Regions from separate parts of the Serratia symbiotica genome, predicted to be linked through region 1. Evidence: predicted binding sites of a transcription regulator. Region 1 holds the regulator's gene; the other holds the start of a gene.
What was found. Region 1 encodes LexA, which represses DNA repair genes until DNA is damaged. Its sites were predicted from a motif close to TNCTGTATGTACATACAGNA; they were not measured.

Region 2: the regulator LexA is predicted to act here: its motif matches at 2,435-2,454, upstream of umuD (translesion error-prone DNA polymerase V autoproteolytic subunit).

Annotation. Positions count from the first base shown of each region.
Region 1 covers NZ_CP050855.1:2,894,213-2,898,422, forward strand. Annotated here, with positions in the region: gene zur (zinc uptake transcriptional repressor Zur) at 1-366, shown strand, start outside; gene dinF (MATE family efflux transporter DinF) at 544-1,884, opposite strand; gene lexA (transcriptional repressor LexA) at 1,997-2,605, opposite strand; gene SYMBAF_RS14370 (diacylglycerol kinase) at 2,705-3,073, opposite strand; gene plsB (glycerol-3-phosphate 1-O-acyltransferase PlsB) at 3,218-4,210, shown strand, end outside.
Region 2 covers NZ_CP050855.1:851,506-855,715, forward strand. Annotated here, with positions in the region: gene traI (TraI/MobA(P) family conjugative relaxase) at 1-577, shown strand, start outside; gene umuC (translesion error-prone DNA polymerase V subunit UmuC) at 606-1,874, opposite strand; gene umuD (translesion error-prone DNA polymerase V autoproteolytic subunit) at 1,898-2,389, opposite strand; gene SYMBAF_RS04475 (DUF7609 family protein) at 2,635-3,015, shown strand; gene SYMBAF_RS04480 (Rpn family recombination-promoting nuclease/putative transposase) at 3,016-3,954, shown strand.

The sequences.
Region 1 (4,210 bases):
CTGCTGCGGATCGCCGAGCCACAGGCTAAGCCACCCACGGTTTACCGCGCGCTCGATTTCCTAATGGATCAAGGGTTTATCCATCGGGTAGAGTCGGCTAATAGCTATATACTGTGCCACCATTTTGGCCAGCCGATGCATACCTCTGCGCTGTTTATTTGTGATCGCTGTAGCCAAGTGACCGAGCGCACCACCGAGGACGTGGAAAAAACGCTGCAAAAGCTAGCGAAAGAGTCAGGGTTTGCGCTGCGCCACAGCGTGGTGGAAGCACACGGTCTGTGTACTGGCTGTGTTGAGGTTGAAGCTTGCGACAGCAAGCATGATTGTGGCGAACACGACCATAGCATCGCCATCAAAAGGAAATAGGCTGGGCTAACAGGATCTCTTTGTAGCTATCGTCAAGCCAGCTATAGTAGCTTCAGGCGTCAATCCGCGAATGCCTCTGGTGCTATTAGCGCTACTTGTTGTAAGTTCCCCAAGATTTCACTTCTTTCTCAGCCGCCTCTTTTTTCTGGCAGCATCAATGCGTATTAGATATTTCCATCATTCTGGTGCTGCAAACCAACTGCCATGCACCCTATGGAGATGCCAGCGCCAGCCCAGCGTCAGACCACGCAGTATGAGGAATACCGCCAGCGCCAGCCACAACCCGTGGTTGCCTAGCCACGGTACGCTAAACAGTGTCAATACATAGCCAACGGCCGCCACCGCCATGCTGTTGCGCATCTCTGCACCACGGCTGGCACCAATAAACATACCATCCAGCAAATAACACCACACGCCAACCAACGGCAAGACAACCTGCCACAGCAAATAATGATGAGCCAACGCACGCAATTCATGCAGCGAGGTCAAGGCCGCCACTATCTGCTGACCAGCCAAGAAGTAGAGCACAGCAAAGGCCAACGCTACCAGGCAAGCCTGACGACAGGCAGCGTGCCATATTTTTCTCAGTTGGCTGTCATCACGCGCACCATAGGCATGACCCGAATGTGCTTCAACCGCATAGGCAAAGCCGTCTAAAGCGTAGGCGGAGAAGGCCAGAAGGTTCATTAATACCACATTTACCGCCACCACCTCGCTGCCTAGGCGTGCGGCAAAGAGGGTCAGCGAGGCGAAGCACAGTTGTAGCAGCAACGAGCGCAACATGATGTCGCGGTTTAGGGCCAGCAAGCGCCTAAGGTTGCCGCGCCAAGCCTGTTGCAACATCAGCAACGATATCCCACGCATGCGCATTACCCGCCACGCTAGCCCTAGCCCCAGTAGCAGCGTGGCATATTCTGAGATGGCAGTCGCCATCGCTGCCCCTTGCACCTTCCAGCCCAGTCCCATTACCAGCCAGATATCCAGCACAATATTCAGCAGGTTGCCGACAATCAGGAAGATCACCGGCGCACGCACATGCTGCACGCCGAGCAGCCAGCCGAGTAGCACCATATTGACCAGTACTGCCGGGGCGCTCAACCAACGAATGTCCAGAAACAGTCGCGCCTGTTCCAGTACCTTAACGTTGCCACCAACGATCCGCAGCGCCAAATCAATCAGCGGGTGGCGCAGCAGCACCATTGCCAACCCGGTCAATAGTGCCAATAGAAGCGGCTGCATAAAGGCACGCGCCAGCCTCTGCTGGCTCTGCGCTCCCAGCGCTTGGGCGGCCAACCCGGTAGTGCTCATGCGCAGAAACAGTAGCAGCATAAACAGGAAATTACTGACCATCGTGCCGATCGCCACACCGCCCAAATAGATCGGGCTATCAAGATGGCCGATCACAGCAGTATCCACTAACCCTAGCAACGGCACGGTGATATTGGAGAAGATCATCGGCAGGGCCAGGTGCCACAGGGCTTTATCGGTGTCGCTGGTAAAGGCAGAGATCAGGTGCATTATGCAATGTTCCCATGGTAGTGCAGTTGCCACATTAGGTGGAGTAAAACGAAACCGCCCCAAAACAGGGGCGGGTTAAATCAGGGGACAACGGTTTAGTTAGGCGTGACGCTTAAATCCAGTCGCCATTGCGGATCACACCGACTGCCAGACCTTCGATAGTGAAATTTTGCTGGCGCAGATCGACCACTATCGGTTGAAATTCGTTGTTTTCCGGCAGCAATTCAACCATGTTACCGCTTTTTTTCAGTCGTTTGACGGTAACTTCATCTTCAATGCGCGCCACTATGACTTGGCCATTGCGCACATCCTGAGTTTTGTGTACCGCTAACAGATCGCCATCCAAAATGCCGATATCGCGCATCGACATGCCGATAACCCGCAGCAGGAAATCCGCGTTTGGTTTAAATAAGGAAGGATCTACCTTATAGTGGCCTTCAATATGCTGTTGAGCCAACAGTGGCTCGCCAGCAGCCACACCACCAATCAGCGGTAAACCTGCTTCATCTTCCATCAGCAGGCGTATGCCGCGCGACGCGCCGGAGATGATCTCGATGACCCCTTTGCGCGCTAACGCCTTCAGATGTTCTTCGGCGGCATTTGGTGAGCGGAACCCCAGACGCATAGCGATCTCAGCACGTGTCGGCGGCATGCCTGTCTGCAAAATATGATCGCGAATCAGTTCATAAACCTCTTGCTGCCTGGTAGTTAGTGCTTTCATTCCACCCCCTGTTCGTTTATACAGTTTTGCTGTAAGTATATACAGGCATGCCTGAATTGGGAACCGACGAATGAATAAAATCAGGGTGTCACGCCCCGTTCAAATGAAGTGTTGCAACAAAATCGACCCCCAAACGAACAGCGCCAACACGATCGCCAGCAACACTGCCGCTGCCCCCATATCCTTTGCACGGCCAGACAGTTCATGATATTCACTACCTACCCGATCGATCACCGCCTCTATCGCGCTGTTCAGGATCTCAACAATCAGCACCAATACCACCGATCCGATCAATAAAATGCGCGCTATCGCACCTACATTCAGCCAAATTGCCAGTGTGATAGCCAGCATGGCCACCACCAATTCCTGGCGGAATGCCGCCTCATGCCGCCAAACAGCGGCAAGTCCTTTATAAGAATAGCCAGCGGCTTTAATAATACGGGTCAGGCTGGTTGCTTGATTTGCCATGTTTCTGTGCCTTTCTCAGGGGTAAATCATAAAAAGAGTCTAGATCACTTAGTGATGTCGGCTCTCGTTTTCCAACACCGCAGATCTGCTACCCGGTTTCTGGTATGCTTGTGTTGCATTGCTAACAAGAGGCTTCACGTAGTTATGTCAGGTTGGCGTAAAATTTATTATAAATTATTGAATTTACCACTCAAATTATTGGTAAGAAGCAAGGTTATCCCTTCAGATCCTGTCAGGGAGTTAGGATTAGATCCCTCACGGCCGATTTTGTATGTTTTGCCTTATAATTCCAAGACGGATTTGCTGACGCTACGCACTCAGTGCCTGGAGCAGGATCTGCCCGATCCTCTTGACCTATTGGAAATCGACGGCACGGTGCTGCCGAGCCACGTGTTTATTCACGATGGCCCGCGCCTGTTCCGTTATTACACGCCGAAGGAAGAGTCAGTAAAGCTGTTCCACGACTATCTGGATCTGCACCGCAGTAATCCGCGTCTCAATATCCAGATGCTGCCGGTCTCGGTGATGTTTGGCCGTTCACCTGGGCGAGAAGGCCAAGGCACACCACACCTGCGCCTGCTGAACGGCGTGCAGAAATTATTAGCTGTGCTGTGGCTCGGCCGTGACAGCTTCGTACGTTTCTCCAATACTGTTTCGCTGCGCCGCATGGCCTCCGAATACGGCACAGACAAAGCCATCGCGCAGAAACTGGCACGCGTGGCGCGCATGCACTTTTCGCGCCAGCGTCTGGCCGCAGTCGGCCCCAGCCTGCCAGCACGTCAGGATCTATTCAACAAGCTGCTGGCTTCCAAAGCGATCGAAAAAGCCGTCGAAGACGAAGCACACAGCAAGAAAATCTCCCTTGATAAAGCCCGACAGAACGCCATCGTGTTAATGGAAGAGATCGCCGCTGATTTCTCCTACGAGGCCGTGCGCCTTTCCGACCGCGTGTTGAGCTGGACCTGGAACCGGCTGTATCAGGGCATCAACGTTACCAATGCTGAGCGCGTTCGCCAACTGGCCCAAGACGGCCACGAGATCGTCTATGTACCCTGCCACCGTAGCCACATGGACTATTTGCTGCTGTCCTATGTGCTGTATCATCAAGGGCTGGTGCCGCCACACATCGCGGCCGGC
Region 2 (4,210 bases), 1.3 Mb from region 1:
GGAGAAGGAAGCGCTGCGGGGGGATGTGGCGGCCCTCAGTCAGCTGCGCGGTTGGGCCTACCGGGAGAAACGCAGGGCGCGCCAGCAGAGAAACGACTGGCCTGAGCCTAATGCCGTTATTCACTATGGGCCGGGTGAGGATGCGCCCACATTCATCACCCGCGAACACGAAACCCGTCTGCTGCATGATGGCACCGTCAGCTACCTGCTTGACGGGAAGCCTGCTGTCACAGATTTCGGTGACAGGGTTGAGGTGTATGCCGCACCAGACAGTCAGGCAGACCGCTTCAACAACGATTTGGCTGCCGAGTTAACCGCGTGGCGAAGTGGCGACAATGCGGTGGTGAAGGGTGAGCGGACGGCCGCTAATCGGGTGCTTTATTCCGGTGTCATTCGCAACCTCACCAAACACGACGGGCATGTTTTTACCGTTAGCGATCGCCAGCAGATGGCCATCGTACGAGCGACACAAGATAACCTGCGGAATGGTGAGGTGAAAACCGACCCGCGTCAGGCTGAGTCCGCCCAGCGCGATGACCTGAATGTGCGCTCTAAACGAGATTTTCCACGGCCCTGATGTCCCGAATCTTTTGTGCATACAAAAATCAGGCTTTAACGACAGGAATATCCTGCAGACGCGTGGTGTAGGCTGGTGACAGCCATTTTCGTTGCATCTTCCAGGTCTCTGGCCGTTCGGGCATGCCCTGTCCCCCAAACCAGATTGTCCGGCCTCGCTGATTAAGGCTGTCGAGCAGTTGCATCAGGCGTTCGCTGTGCGGCCGTGGCGGGGTATCGTCGAACAGACCATACTGGGTCATCCCCGAGCAGGTGAACTCCCCGAGCATGACGCCGCACCGGTGGTAACGATGCCCTGGCCTGAAAATGCGCGCCAGTGCCTGACGGGCAGCGCGGATGATGTCCCTGCTGTCCTGGGTGGGTGTCGTCAGCCGGGTCGTGGCCTGATTGCTGTAGCCGGTTCCACCCACCGTGAATGGGCTGGTTGCCACGAATACCGATACATGTCGGCAATACTGACGTTCACCGCGCAGCTTTTCCGCTGCCCGTTCGGCGTGGGCGCAGATTGCCTGACTGACGCTATCAAGGTCAGTTGTTTTTTCACCGAACGAGCGCGAACAGACTATCTGCTCTTTCGGTGTGGCAAATTCCTCGAGGGACAGGCAGGCGATGCCGTTCAACTCACGCACCGTGCGCTCCAGTACCACCGAGAATCGGCGACGGGCGATGGCCGGGGGCAAGTCCGCCAGTTGTAGCGCCGTGGTTATCCCCATCATCGACAGATGCCTGGCGATGCGATGCCCGACTCCCCACACTTCCGAGACCGGCACGTGTGCCATCAGGCGACGCTGTCTTGCGGTGGCACTCAGGTCAACAACACCCCCGGTCTTTCGCCAGGTCTTGGCGGCATGGTTGGCCAGTTTGGCCAACGTTTTGGTTGGAGCGATGCCCACGCCAACGGTCAGATGCGTGCAGCGGCGTACCGTTTCACGGAGCTGTTTTCCCAGGGGTTCCAGTGTGGTGAGTGGCAGGCCGGTCAGGTCACAAAATGCCTCGTCAATGGAATAGACCTCAACGCGCGGCGTCAGCTGGGCCAATAGGGTCATTACCCGGTGGCTCATGTCGGCGTAGTAGGCGTAATTACTGGAGAAGGCAATACAGTGTTTCTTTTCAGCCTCCGCTCTTACCTTGAACCAGGGTACGCCCATTTTTATGCCAAGGGCTTTGGCCTCCTGACTGCGTGCCACCACGCATCCGTCGTTGTTCGACAGTACCACCACGGGTTTACCGCGCAAGTCGGGTCGAAACACCGTCTCGCAAGAGGCATAAAAGCTGTTGACGTCAACCAGGGCAAACATGGCTTAACAGGCGTTGGCAAGGGTCAAAGCGTGTGGATAGCGTAGCGAACCACGCCAAAGATGACCGTCTCCATGTCCTCATTATCCACGTCGATGGGCGCAAAGGCTGGGTTGGCCGGCAGCAGTAACGGGCGGGGATGCAATTGCAGGCATTTGCAGGTGAATGCGCCATCGACCGTCGCAATGACGATGTCACCGTGCCGTGCCGGGTAACAGCACTCAACGACCAGCAGGTCGCTGTCGAGAATACCGGCGTCCCGCATTGAATGGCCTTCGGCTCGCACCAGGTAGGTACTTTCCGGGAAACGGATGCAGATATCATCCAGTGACAGACGTTGTTCCAGGTAGTCCTGAGCGGGCGAGGGGAAGCCACAGGCGATACCGGTATCATAGAGTCTGACCCCTGTCTGGCGCTGAGGGGAGGGGGCTGTTTTACCTGGATGAACGCCGGGTCGCTGAACTGCTGGCGTGGTGGGGAGGGCCATCGCGGTGATGGTCTGGGAGGTGTTGCTCACAATGTGTACTTTCCTGGTCAGAATTTTACTTAAGCATTAATATTGTACTGGACGTATAAACAGTATAATATTGCGCAACCGGGCGTAAGCTGCACTTAAGTCCAGGGTGTATACTGGCGAGATTATCCACAGATATGTTGCAAAACCCGTGTATAACTGGATGGAGAAAGTGGGCATGCCCAGGAGGCCGTTGTCCTTCAGTGATGCGCAGGTGTTGCGCAATGATGGTCACTCACAGGTGCTCAATGGCACGGACTATGCGATACTTTGGTCACATTACCCCGCCAGCTGAAAAATTGATGACTGACCACCCTGTCCAGCCAGAGAGTGCTGAAGACGAGATTATCGATATCGACACCGAGGCGTTTGCTCATACCGTCGCCATGATGGTGCTGCTCAAGCCCGGCATGTCCCATACCCACTCGGAGCCACTCTCCCCCGACTGTGCCGCCGGACAACTTGTCCAGGACGTCAACAGTCTGAAAAAACGCGCCCGCCGCCTGCTGGTACCCGCCATGCACGAAGCCACCAAACGTACCGGCCAGGTCTATAATATCGAGAGCAGCCTGGTGCTTTACCCGTCAGGCCGCCTGTTCGCCCAGGCCATCGTCACCCGAAGCAGGTAACTGATGAGCAAAACGACCCCCATTCCCCATGACGCCGTGTTCAAGCAGTTTCTGACCCATCCGGAAACAGCGCGTGACTTCCTGCAATTGCATTTGCCGCCGGCAGTGCTCACACACTGTGACTTGAGTACGTTAAAGCTGGAATCGGGCAGCTTTGTTGAAGAAGATTTGCGTGCCTATTATTCCGATGTGCTCTATTCACTCAAGGCGGGGAAGGGTATCGGCTTTGTCTATTGCCTTATCGAGCACCAAAGTTCCCCTGATAAGAATATGGCCTTTAGGTTGATGCGATACAGTATCGCGGCGATGCAACGCCATCTTGATGCGGGTAACGAGCAGTTGCCTCTGGTGGTTCCACTGCTGTTCTATCACGGTCAGGTGACGCCTTATCCGTACTCGATGCGCTGGCTGGATGAGTTTGGTGACCCCGAACTGGCCACACAGCTTTATGCGGGAGCGTTTCCCCTGGTCGATGTCACAGTCATCCCGGATGAGCAAATCATGCAGCATCGCCGTATGGCCATCCTGGAGCTTTTACAGAAACACATCCGTCAGCGCGACCTGGCTGACCTGCTGGAACAACTGGTCACGTTGCTGCTGTCCGGATATACTACGCAGGAGCAACTGACATCATTGATGAATTACATGCTACAGGTTGGTGACACGGCAGCCCCGGAGACGTTTATCCGCGAACTGGCGCGTCGTGCGCCACAACATGAGGAGGTGCTTATGACCGTTGCACAAAAACTGGAACTTAAAGGGATTGAAAAAGGGCGTCAGGAAGGCATTCAACTTGGCGAAGCTAGAGGCCGCCAAGAAGGCCGTCAAGAAGGCAAGCTTGCCGTTGCCCGCACAATGCTGACCAACGGTCTTGATCGCAACCTGGTCATGAAGATGACGGGGTTGACCGCCGATGACCTGGCCAAAATCCAGCATTGATATGTAGTGGCGCAGTCCTGCAATAGGCTGCGCTTTTCTTCACACCACGTCACTTAAGCAAAAGCCTGCTAGCTCTAAACGGCATCTCTACGCCATTCAGCAAGTAGTGCTCTCAGTTGAGCCTGCCCCTAATTCTGTGTAACTGCCACCGTATTAAAGGTGATCGCTCAGGCGGTCACCGAACTCGAGAATAAAACGACTCATCGCCAGCCGCCAGTTCTGGATCGGCATGCCTCCCTCAAACCACCTGAAACAG